DNA from 3 places in the Caballeronia sp. INML2 genome. Region 1 is predicted to be linked to each of the others. Evidence: predicted binding sites of a transcription regulator. Region 1 holds the regulator's gene; each other region holds the start of a gene.
The links. The regulator FliA, encoded in region 1, starts transcription of late flagellar genes. The targets are predictions, from matches to a motif close to CTAAAGTTTNNNNNNNNNNNGCCGNTA.

Region 1 (3,271 bases):
ATGATGGTGGAGAACATGCCGGAAATGGAAAACGTGGAAGGCGCGCTCGAATGGGTGCAGCAGGTGCTCGAATCGAATATCCCGGTGATGGATAGCGAAGACGCGCTGATGGAGCGCGGCGGCGTGTTCGCGCTGATGGGCCCGACGGGCGTCGGCAAGACGACGACCACGGCGAAGCTCGCGGCGCGCTGCGTGATGCGCTTCGGCGCGAGCAAGGTCGCGCTGCTCACGACCGACAGCTACCGGATCGGCGCGCACGAGCAGTTGCGCATCTTCGGCAAGATCCTCGGCGTGTCGGTGCACGCGGTGAAGGACGCCGCCGACCTGCAGCTCGCGCTTTCCGAGCTGCGCAACAAACATATCGTGCTGATCGACACGATCGGCATGAGCCAGCGCGACCGCATGGTCTCGGACCAGATCGCGATGCTGTGCGGCGCGGGCCATCCGGTGCAGCGCATCCTGCTGCTCAACGCGACGAGCCACGGCGACACGCTCAACGAAGTCGTGCAGGCATACAAGAGCGCGGCGGATCAGCCGCCGCTCGCGGGCTGCATCCTGACCAAGCTCGACGAAGCGACGAATCTCGGCGGCGTGCTCGATACCGTCATCCGCTACAAGCTGCCGGTGCATTACGTGTCGACCGGCCAGAAGGTACCGGAGAACCTGTACGTCGCGACCAAGCGTTTCCTCATCAAGAGCGCGTTCTGCATTCCGCGCGACGGCTCGCCGTTCGTGCCGCAGGACGAAGAAGTGCCGGCGCTGCTCTCCGCACTGTCCGCGCGCGCCACGACCGAACTGCATGAGGTGCACTTTGGATAAGTTCGTGCTCGACCAGGCGGAAGGTCTGCGACGGCTGCTCACGCGCGCCGGTTCGCGCGTGGTGGCGGTGGCGGGCGGGCCGGCGGGCATCGGATGCACGTCGGCGGTGGTGAATCTCGGCGCGGCGCTGTCCGTGCACGGCAAGGATGTGCTCGTCATCGACGAGCATCGGGGCGCGGGCTCGGCGAGCCGCATGCTGGGCCTCTCCGATGCAGGCGCGCTCGCCGCTGTGATGTCGGGCCGCCGCGCGCTCGCCGATGTCGTCGAGCGCACGCCGTTCGGCTTCTCGCAGATCGCCGCGCCGCGCGACGAGCGCATCAGTCACGACGCCGCGCAGTGCCGCGCATTGCTCGATGGTCCGGCGGACATCGTTCTCATCGACGCGCAACTGGACCGTCACGGCGCACTGTCGACGCTCGCGGCGCAGGCGCATGACTTTCTCATCGTGACGCGGGTGGCTGCGTCGGCGATCACCGAGGCGTATGCGTGCATGAAGCGCCTGCACTACGCCCATGCGATCGGCCAGTTCCGCGTGCTCATCAATCACGTGCAGAACCCGGCCGACGCGGCGGTCGCGTTCGACAACCTGTCGGGCGTCGCGAGCCGGTATCTGGCCGTGTCGCTCGTGCAGGCAGGGTATGTGTCCGAGGATGCGCGCGTCGCTCGGGCGAAGGAGCTTTCACGCTGCGCAGTCGAAGCGTTCCCGGCTACGGCCGCGGCGCGCGACTACCGCGCGATTGCGGCGGAGCTCCTGCACTGGCCGATGCGCCCCGCGCCGTACATGCGCGCGGCGAACGGTCAGCCAGACGCGCGAATTCCGGTTGGCGACTCTGAACAGGGCGGGCGGGAGGCGGCGCATCGTGTGGCCGCGCTTCACGACTTTGCAATGACCAGCACGGCGTCGATGTGATCAAGATAGGTGACCAAGATGTATAACGCCCAAGGCAAACTCTCACAGTCGGACGTCCTGACGAAATATGCGCCGCTCGTTCGCCGACTGGGGCTTCAGCTCGTCGCCAAGATGCCGGCGAGCGTCGATCTCGACGATCTCATCCAGGCCGGCATGATCGGACTCATGGACGCGGCGAGCCGCTACAAGGAAGATCAGGGCGCGCAATTCGAAACCTACGCGAGCCAGCGCATTCGCGGCGCGATGCTCGACGAGCTGCGCGCGAACGACTGGCTGCCGCGCAGCATGCGCAAGACGTCGCGCGAAGTGGAATCGGCGGTGCACAAGGTCGAGCAGAACCTCGGCCGCTCCGCAAGCGAGACGGAGATCGCCGAGCACATGAACATGCCGCTCGACGAATATCAGTCGATGCTCCAGGATCTGCACGGCAGCCAGCTGATCTACTACGAAGACTTCGACCGCTCCGCCGACGACGAGCCGTTCCTCGACCGCTATTGCGTCGATCGCTCGGACCCGCTTTCGGCGCTGCTCGACGACAGCCTGCGCGGTGCGTTGATCGAAGCGATCGACAAGCTGCCCGAGCGCGAGAAGCTGCTGATGAGCCTCTACTACGAACGCGGTCTGAACCTGCGCGAAATCGGCGCGGTGATGGAAGTCAGCGAATCGCGTGTGTGCCAGTTGCACAGCCAGGCGGTCGCGCGTCTGCGCACGAAGCTGCGCGAGCAGGCGTGGACGAGCGTCGAGGCGTGATCCGGCCTTGAGCCGGGGTGCCCGCCTGCATGCGGGCACGTCGATTCAATTCGCTTCGAAGTCGCGCGTTTCGGCGAAGACGGTTTTCCCTTCGCCGAGACTTTTTGCGCGATACATCGCACGGTCGGCGGCGCGCAGCACGGCGGTGATGCCGGATTGTTGCGCGGCCGTCGCGCTGGAAAGCAGACACGCGCCGATGCTCGCCGATACCGACACCGGCCGCTCCTGCACCGAGGTCATCGCGCCGAGCACCGAGTGAATGCTGTCGGCCACCGACAGCACCGCCGCGCGATCGCGTACCTGATGCGCGAGCACGACGAACTCGTCGCCGCCCAGACGCGCGATCGTGTCCGTCTTGCGCATGCGCTTCGCGAGCGATTGCGCGAAGGCTTGCAGCAGCATGTCGCCGACGGCGTGACCGTAGGTATCGTTCACTTCCTTGAAGCCGTCGAGGTCGATGAGGAGGAGCGCGGCGGCGTGGTCGCCATCGGCATCGCGCGTGCTCATCGCGCGATCGACGACCCGCTCGAGCGCGTATCGGTTGGACAGACCGGTGAGCGGATCGGTCGATGCCTGACGTGCGAGATCGCGATTCGCGTTGCCGAGCCGATCGACGAGCACGCTCAAATACACCGATGCGCCCAGCACGCTCAAGCCCAGCCCGATCGCGGCGGGAAGATTGGCGCGCCACCACGGCTGCCAGATACCGAGCGCGATCACGATGATGAGCGCCGTCGCGCACGACACGGCGAGCGTGCGCTTGCCGTATCGGCATCCCGAGCCGATCAGAAA
Region 2 (3,271 bases), on a different contig from region 1:
TGGCCGCGCTTCGTCGGGCTGATGGCAAAGCTCTGCGGCCGCGAATCCGGCTGGCCGGCGGAGTTCGAAATGATCCGCCGCTGGTATGAGCCGCATCTGGAGCGCAATCACGAGGACGCTGCGATCCGCATCGGCGACGTGCTGCAGATGGAAAGCATCGCGTCGACGTATCCCACGCGCGAGCGCTTTCTCACCGAGCTCACGCTCGATCCGCCCGACGCGACGAGCGACGAATCCGGCGTGCCGATGCTCGACGAAGACTATCTGATTCTCTCGACCATCCACTCGGCGAAGGGCCAGGAATGGCGCAACGTGTTCGTGCTGAACGGCGTGGACGGCTGCATTCCGTCCGATCTGGGCACGGGCAGCGAAGAGGAAATCGACGAGGAGCGGCGCCTGCTCTACGTGGCGATGACACGTGCGAAGGAAGATTTGCACATCATCACGCCGCAGCGGTTCTACGTGCACAACCAGACGCATCTGGGCGACAGGCACGTCTGGGCGCAGCGCACGCGCTTCATCCCGCCGCATCTGATGCAGAACTTCGAAGCGGCCGCGTGGCCGCCGGTGATCGCACCCGCCGCGCCGACGGCGGCGGGGCTGGCGGCCGCCGCGAAGGCGAGAATCGATATCGCGGCGCGCCTGAAGGGAATGTGGGAGTAGGGCGAAGCGCGTTCAGCGCGGCGCGCGCGAGGTTCGCGGCGCGCGTGGCGATGGCGCGAAGATGCTGCGCAGCCAGGCGGCGAAGCGCGTGAAGCCGTCGTAAGGCTCTTCGATGAACAGCTCGGGCCGCAGCGAGCGCAGGTACTCCAGCACCTGCTGCGCTTCCTGCTTCTGAATCGACCCATAGAAAATGCCGAGCCGCAGCAGGCAGCGCAGTTCGCCGAGCTTCTCGCGCGCGGTCGAGCCGATGCTCGTCTCCACGGCAATTTTCGTTTCGTACACGCGCTGGCGCAGCGAATCGGCAAGACGGAAGGCGGGCGTCTGCATTTTTTCCTCGACTTCGCGAATGTCCGCCGCCGCCGATTTGATCTGTGCCGCGAGCATGTCCACCTGCGACACGTCGCCCTTCGCCTCGGTGACGATCGCCGTCGCCCATTCACGCGACGCCTTGATGAGATCCTCGGCGGTCCAGTCGGCGCGGATCGCGAACGCGAAGCCGTGCTCGGCCGCCTGACGGATCAGGATTTCGACGACATCGGGAAACTCCTTGTCGAGCGCGCGCTTGGCCCACGCGTACTGGCCGTGCGTGAGCATGCGCTGCACCGCCTGCTCGGTGAGCGGGGTGTCGTTGTCGAGCAGCTTTGCGCGCAGGAAGTCCTCGAACGTCGGCGTGACGAATTGCGGATCCAGCTTCAGCGACAGACGCGTGAACGCTTCGAAATCGCGATGCAGCGAAGCGATCGTCTCGTCGCGAAACGAAAGGGTGATTTGACGCATGTTGGTTCCCGGTTCCGCTTCCGATTGATTCGGAGGCGGGCAGTGCCTTCGGCTCCGCCTCTCGGGGCGGAGTCCATTCGTTTCTGATATCGGCGCGCTTTCCGGGAACTTGAGGATTTTTCGAGGCTTTTTGAAAGCCGTTTAGCGGCTGATTGACGGTTGAGCGGCGGAAAACATTTAGCGCAGCACGGCGAACTGCCAGACGAAGAACACCGCCAGCGACACGGCAATCGTTAAAAGCGGCCGTTTGGTGAGCGCGCAGACGATGACCGCCACGATCGCCGCCACGAGCTGCGGATTACGCCAGGTGATCTCGGCCTCGTTGCCGTGCGGCGAGACGGTCATCGGCACGATGATCGCCGTGAGCACCGTCACCGGCACGTACGAAAGCGCGGTGCGCACGATCGGCGGAAACGGCAGGCGCTCGCCCAGCACGAACACGGCGGCGCGGATCGTGTACGTGACCAGCGCCATGCCGAGGATCAACGTGATGTAGTTCATTGCGTGCGCTCCTTGGCGTTCTTCAGGCGATGCTTCGCGTGCGGCCGGTTTTCCATCAGCGTGAGCACCATGCCGACCGCGACGCCCACGAACACCGCCGCGAGCAGCCCGAGCTTGTATGGCCAGCCCTGCCACGCGAACGACAACACGCCCGATGCGAGCGCCGCCGCGACGAAACGCACGGCGACCAGTTGCGGCACGATGATCGCGATGAACGTCGCGACCATCGCGAAGTCGAGGCCGAGCGATTTCAGACCGGGAAACGCCGCGCCGAACACCAGGCCGACGAGTGTCCACAACTGCCAGTTCAGATACATCGAGACGCCGGAGCCGAAGAAGTAATGCGGGCCGGTTTCGCCCGGCGCGCGCTTCTGATAGTGCGCGTAGGCGACGGCGAAGACTTCGTCGGTCAGGAAGCCCGCGAGCGCCCAGCGCCAGCGCCGCGGAAGATGCGCGACATACGGCGCGAGTGTCGCCGAATAGAGGACGTGACGCAGATTGACGACGAGCGTCGTCGCCCAGACGACGGCGAAGCTCGCGTGAGACGCGATCAGGCCGACCGCGATGAACTGCGCGGACCCCGCGAACACCGCGAGCGACATCAACTGGCCATGCCAGAGCGTGAGCGGACTTGCGGTGACGAGCGTGCCGAAGATCACGCCGAAGGGCGCGGCGCCGATCATCATCGGAATGGTGTCGCGCGCGCCGGCCGCGAATTCGCGCAGCGCATGGCCGGACGTTTGTGTGGAACGTTGAGCGGGTGTTGCTTTCAAGATTTCCTCCTATGGAAGCGAGGATACGCAAGACGCCGCTCGACATGCTTGTACGTTCTTGCGCTTTCCTGGCTGGCCGGAAGCTCAGCGCCAGCGGCCGGGCGGCACGCCGAACGTGCGCTTGAAATGGCGCGTGAAATGACTCTGGTCGGTGAAGCCGCTCGCCGCTGCGACGTCGGTCACGGAGGCGCCCGCGCGCAACGCCGGCAACGCCCGCACGATACGCAACTGGTTGCGCCATGCGTGCGGCGCAAGACCGGTTTCGCGCGTGAAGAGACGCGCCGCGTGAAAGGTCGAGAGGCCGACCGTCTGCGCGAGTTCGGCGAGCGTGACCGGTTCGAGCAGATCGTCGGCGAGGCGGGATTTCATCGTCGTGACGCGATGCGCGTCGGCGGCGGGCGGCGCGATGCCCGGGCGCTCGCGGGCGTGGCGGCCGAGCAGCGTCGTCACGGCATCGACGAGCGCGAGTTCCGCGGCGAGCGGATCCGCGCCGGTTTCCAGCAGGCGATGCGCGACGACCAGGCGCCGCGCGAGATCGGGATCGCGGATGATGTCGT
Region 3 (3,271 bases), on a different contig from region 1:
CCGCTGGCGGCGCTCTGGCTCGTCAGCAGGTTGCCGTCCTGATCGACGATATTCACGTTCTTGACCGGCATGTCCGCGACGCCCGAGGCGACCATGTGGGCGATCGCGACCACCTGGCCTTCGTCGAGCACGCGGCCCGGATACAGGTTGACCATCACGGACGCGGTCGGGAGTTCCTTGTCGCGCACGAACACGCTCGGCTTCGGGATCGCCAGATGCACGCGCGCCGACTTCACCGACGAAATCGCGCCGATCGTGCGCTCCAGCTCGCCCTCGAGCGCGCGCTGATAGTTGACCTGCTCGGCGAACTGGCTGATGCCGAACTTCTGGTTGTCCATCAACTCGAAGCCGACCGAGCCACTCTTCGGCAAGCCCTGGCTCGCGAGACGCAGACGCGTTTCGTGAACCTGCTCGGCCGGCACGAGAATGGCGCCGCCGCCGTCGGACAACTTATAGGGAATGTTGCCTTGCTGGAGCGCGGCAACGATTGCGCCGCCGTCCCGATCGGAGAGATTGGAGAAAAGTACGCGGTAGTCCGGCTGGCGCGACCACATGACGAGGCCCGCGACCACCATCGCCAGAATCGCGACGGCCACGATGAGCGGCACGCGCGGATTCGAGCGGAACTGGTTGAGCATCGGCACGCGCTGCGCAAAACCGCCGAAGTCGGCACCGCCCGCGAGTCCCGGGGCCGCGGCCGTGCCGGCTGCCCCCGGTTGTGCGCCCGCCAGGCCCATTCTGGCGTCGGGCGTGATGAGTGAGTTGTTGGGCGTATCCATTTAGCGTCGAAGCTCCGAATCCTGAGGTTCTCCTCCCGCCGCTTCCCGCTTTCCATGTAAGCGGCGGTGGAGGACTTTTCACGATGGGGATTATCCGCAGAAGATTGCAAGTCGATTCGGCGAATAGAGCGGGGTTTTCCCCGTTCTTCCCGCGCTTTGAAAAATCACCGGCTGCTAATCTTTTTCGTACTCGGCGAACCTCCGCAATTGCGTCGCCGAACCCGAGGCCACCGCCCACGCGCGGCGCGGGCCGTCCCGCCTTCGGACGCGTTCCGCCGGCTATTCCCTGTCATCCGGAGTCAACATGAACTTTCCGATCAATCCGCTTTCCGCCGCGCTCTCGGCCATTCAGTCGCTGGCGTCGCAAGCCGCCGGCGGGACGTCCGGTCCCACCAGCGCGTCGGGCGCCGTCTCGGGCCAAAGCGGGACATCGGGCGCGGCAAGCGTCGGCAGTTTCTCCGAAGCGCTGAAATCGTCCATCGACAAGATCAGCGACAACCAGACGAAGGCGCTCGGCGAGGCGCACGCCTTCGAGATCGGCGCGCCGAACGTGTCGCTCAACGACGTGATGGTGGACATGCAGAAGGCGAACGTCGGCCTGCAGTTCGGGTTGCAGGTGCGCAACAAGCTCGTGTCGGCCTACAACGACATCATGCAGATCTCCGTCTGACGGCCGCCCTCTCGCGATCCTGCCCTTCATTCTTGCGACGGCTCTGGAGCCTCGCTTCCTAAAGCTTTGCCGCGTTTCTCCGATAACCCCGATAACGGCACGGCGAACGATGGTTCGCCTGCCTGCACCGGCTTGGCCGGGCGCACACGGATCAGGACGAGAGGCACGGCGTTCCGCTTGAAATGCGGAATGCCGCGGCATCGCATAAGGAGAATCGAGAGATGTATTCCCCAGGACACGCTGGAGCCAACGCCTACGCACGCGTGGGCGTGCAGACAGGAGTGATGGGAGCGAGCCCGCACCGGCTGATCGTGATGCTGTACCAGGGTGCGCGGCAGGCGATCGCGCAGGCCCGCATGCACCTGCATCAGAACAATGTCGGCGCACGCGGCGCGGCGATCAGCAAGGCCATCAGCATCGTCGAGAGCGGTTTGCAGCAGGCGCTCAACAAGGATGCGGGCGGCGAGATCGCGCAGCGGCTGGACGCGCTGTACACGTATATGACGCGCCGGCTGCTCGAGGCGAATCTGAAGCAGAACGAGGCGATGCTCGTCGAGGTCGACAATCTGCTCGCGACGCTCGAGGAAGCCTGGGTGGGAATTGGACCGGAAGTGGCGCAAATGACCGCCGCGCCCGTTTGACGGGATGCGCGTCGACTGCCTGAAAAGAATGAAGACGACACAAGAATATTTCGCCCACTACGAGGCGATTGCCGCGGTTTCCGGCCAGATGCTGGTGGCCGCGCGCGGCGGCGAATGGAGCGAGCTGAAGGCGCTGCAAGGCACCTACCGCGAGTTGGTCGAGCAACTGAAGCAAGTGGATTCGGCCTCGGAACTCGACGAAAGCGCCCGCGCGCGCAAGCTGGACCTCGTGAAGAAGATTCTCGCCGACGACGCCGCGATCCGCGATCTGACGTCGCCGAGCCTCGCGCGTCTGTCGGCGCTTTTCACGGTCAACAGCCCGGCGCGCGTACTGAAAAAAATGATCGGATTGCGCTAGGCGCGGTCCGCGCCCGGCCGTGGCGCATATGAGGATGTGGGCATGACTGGACTCGATACCGCGATCGCATCGTTGCTCGCCAGCCGCACCGAGCTCCTTCTGTCCGCGATTCGCGCGCCGAACGGCGTGAGCGGCAGCGGCGTCACCGGTGCGAGCGTCGGGCAGACGACGACGCAAACGGACATGTTCCAGACCGCCGGCACGCCTGGCGGCGCGGCGGCGCCGGCGGCATCGGCGCAAACCGCGTTCTCCAGCGTCGCGCGCACGCTCGACGCGATCTCGCGATTCGGCGGCGCGACGCCCGCGCTGACCGGCGACGCCCCGCTCTGGCCGACGCCGCCGCGCCCGGCGAGCGCCTTCGCCGCGCTCACGACCGGCCTCTTCGATACCGCGTTCTCTTCCAACGCCGCCGCCGTCGCCGCCGCGCGCGCCGCGACGCAGAACCTGCCGCCGCTGCCTGCCGCCGCGCTCGCGGCCGCGCTGGCGAAAACCGTGGACGAAAGCGGGCTCTTCTACGAATCGCATCTGGTGCAATGGCTCGCGGGCCAGCGCAGCGCAGCGTCGCTCGCCAACGAGCCGCAGGCGCGCGCCGATGCGCGGTCAATGTCCTTGCCGCTCGATCCAGCCAGCGACGCATGGCTCGACGACGCCCGCGCGCCGCAATTCACGCCCGATACGCCCGACTTCCCCGGGCGTCCGGTCCCGACGCCGCAGACGCCGCAGCAAGCCGCCGCGCTCGCGGCGTCGGTGCGCGATGCGCCGCCGTCGGCGCTTTCGAATTCGCAAAACGGCAACGCCGCCGGCGGCGCGAACGCCCAGACGG

Region 2: a site for FliA is predicted at 1,528-1,554, ahead of NCT32_RS09855 (DUF4088 family protein). Genes of this name have one in related genera too.
Region 3: a site for FliA is predicted at 1,508-1,534, ahead of fliS (flagellar export chaperone FliS). Genes of this name have one in related genera too.

Annotation. Positions count from the first base shown of each region.
Region 1 is NZ_JALQDH010000040.1:30,033-33,303, reverse strand. It holds gene flhF (flagellar biosynthesis protein FlhF) at 1-819, shown strand, start outside; gene NCT32_RS13510 (hypothetical protein) at 812-1,729, shown strand; gene NCT32_RS13505 (RNA polymerase sigma factor FliA) at 1,748-2,479, shown strand; gene NCT32_RS13500 (GGDEF domain-containing protein) at 2,525-3,271, opposite strand, start outside.
Region 2 is NZ_JALQDH010000023.1:288,642-291,912, reverse strand. It holds gene NCT32_RS09860 (ATP-dependent helicase) at 1-663, shown strand, start outside; gene NCT32_RS09855 (DUF4088 family protein) at 676-1,440, opposite strand; gene NCT32_RS09850 (AzlD domain-containing protein) at 1,618-1,941, opposite strand; gene NCT32_RS09845 (AzlC family ABC transporter permease) at 1,938-2,627, opposite strand; gene NCT32_RS09840 (AraC family transcriptional regulator) at 2,799-3,271, opposite strand, start outside.
Region 3 is NZ_JALQDH010000038.1:76,002-79,272, reverse strand. It holds gene fliF (flagellar basal-body MS-ring/collar protein FliF) at 1-779, opposite strand, end outside; gene fliE (flagellar hook-basal body complex protein FliE) at 1,084-1,449, shown strand; gene fliS (flagellar export chaperone FliS) at 1,671-2,090, shown strand; gene NCT32_RS13260 (flagellar protein FliT) at 2,119-2,448, shown strand; gene NCT32_RS13255 (flagellar hook-length control protein FliK) at 2,491-3,271, shown strand, end outside.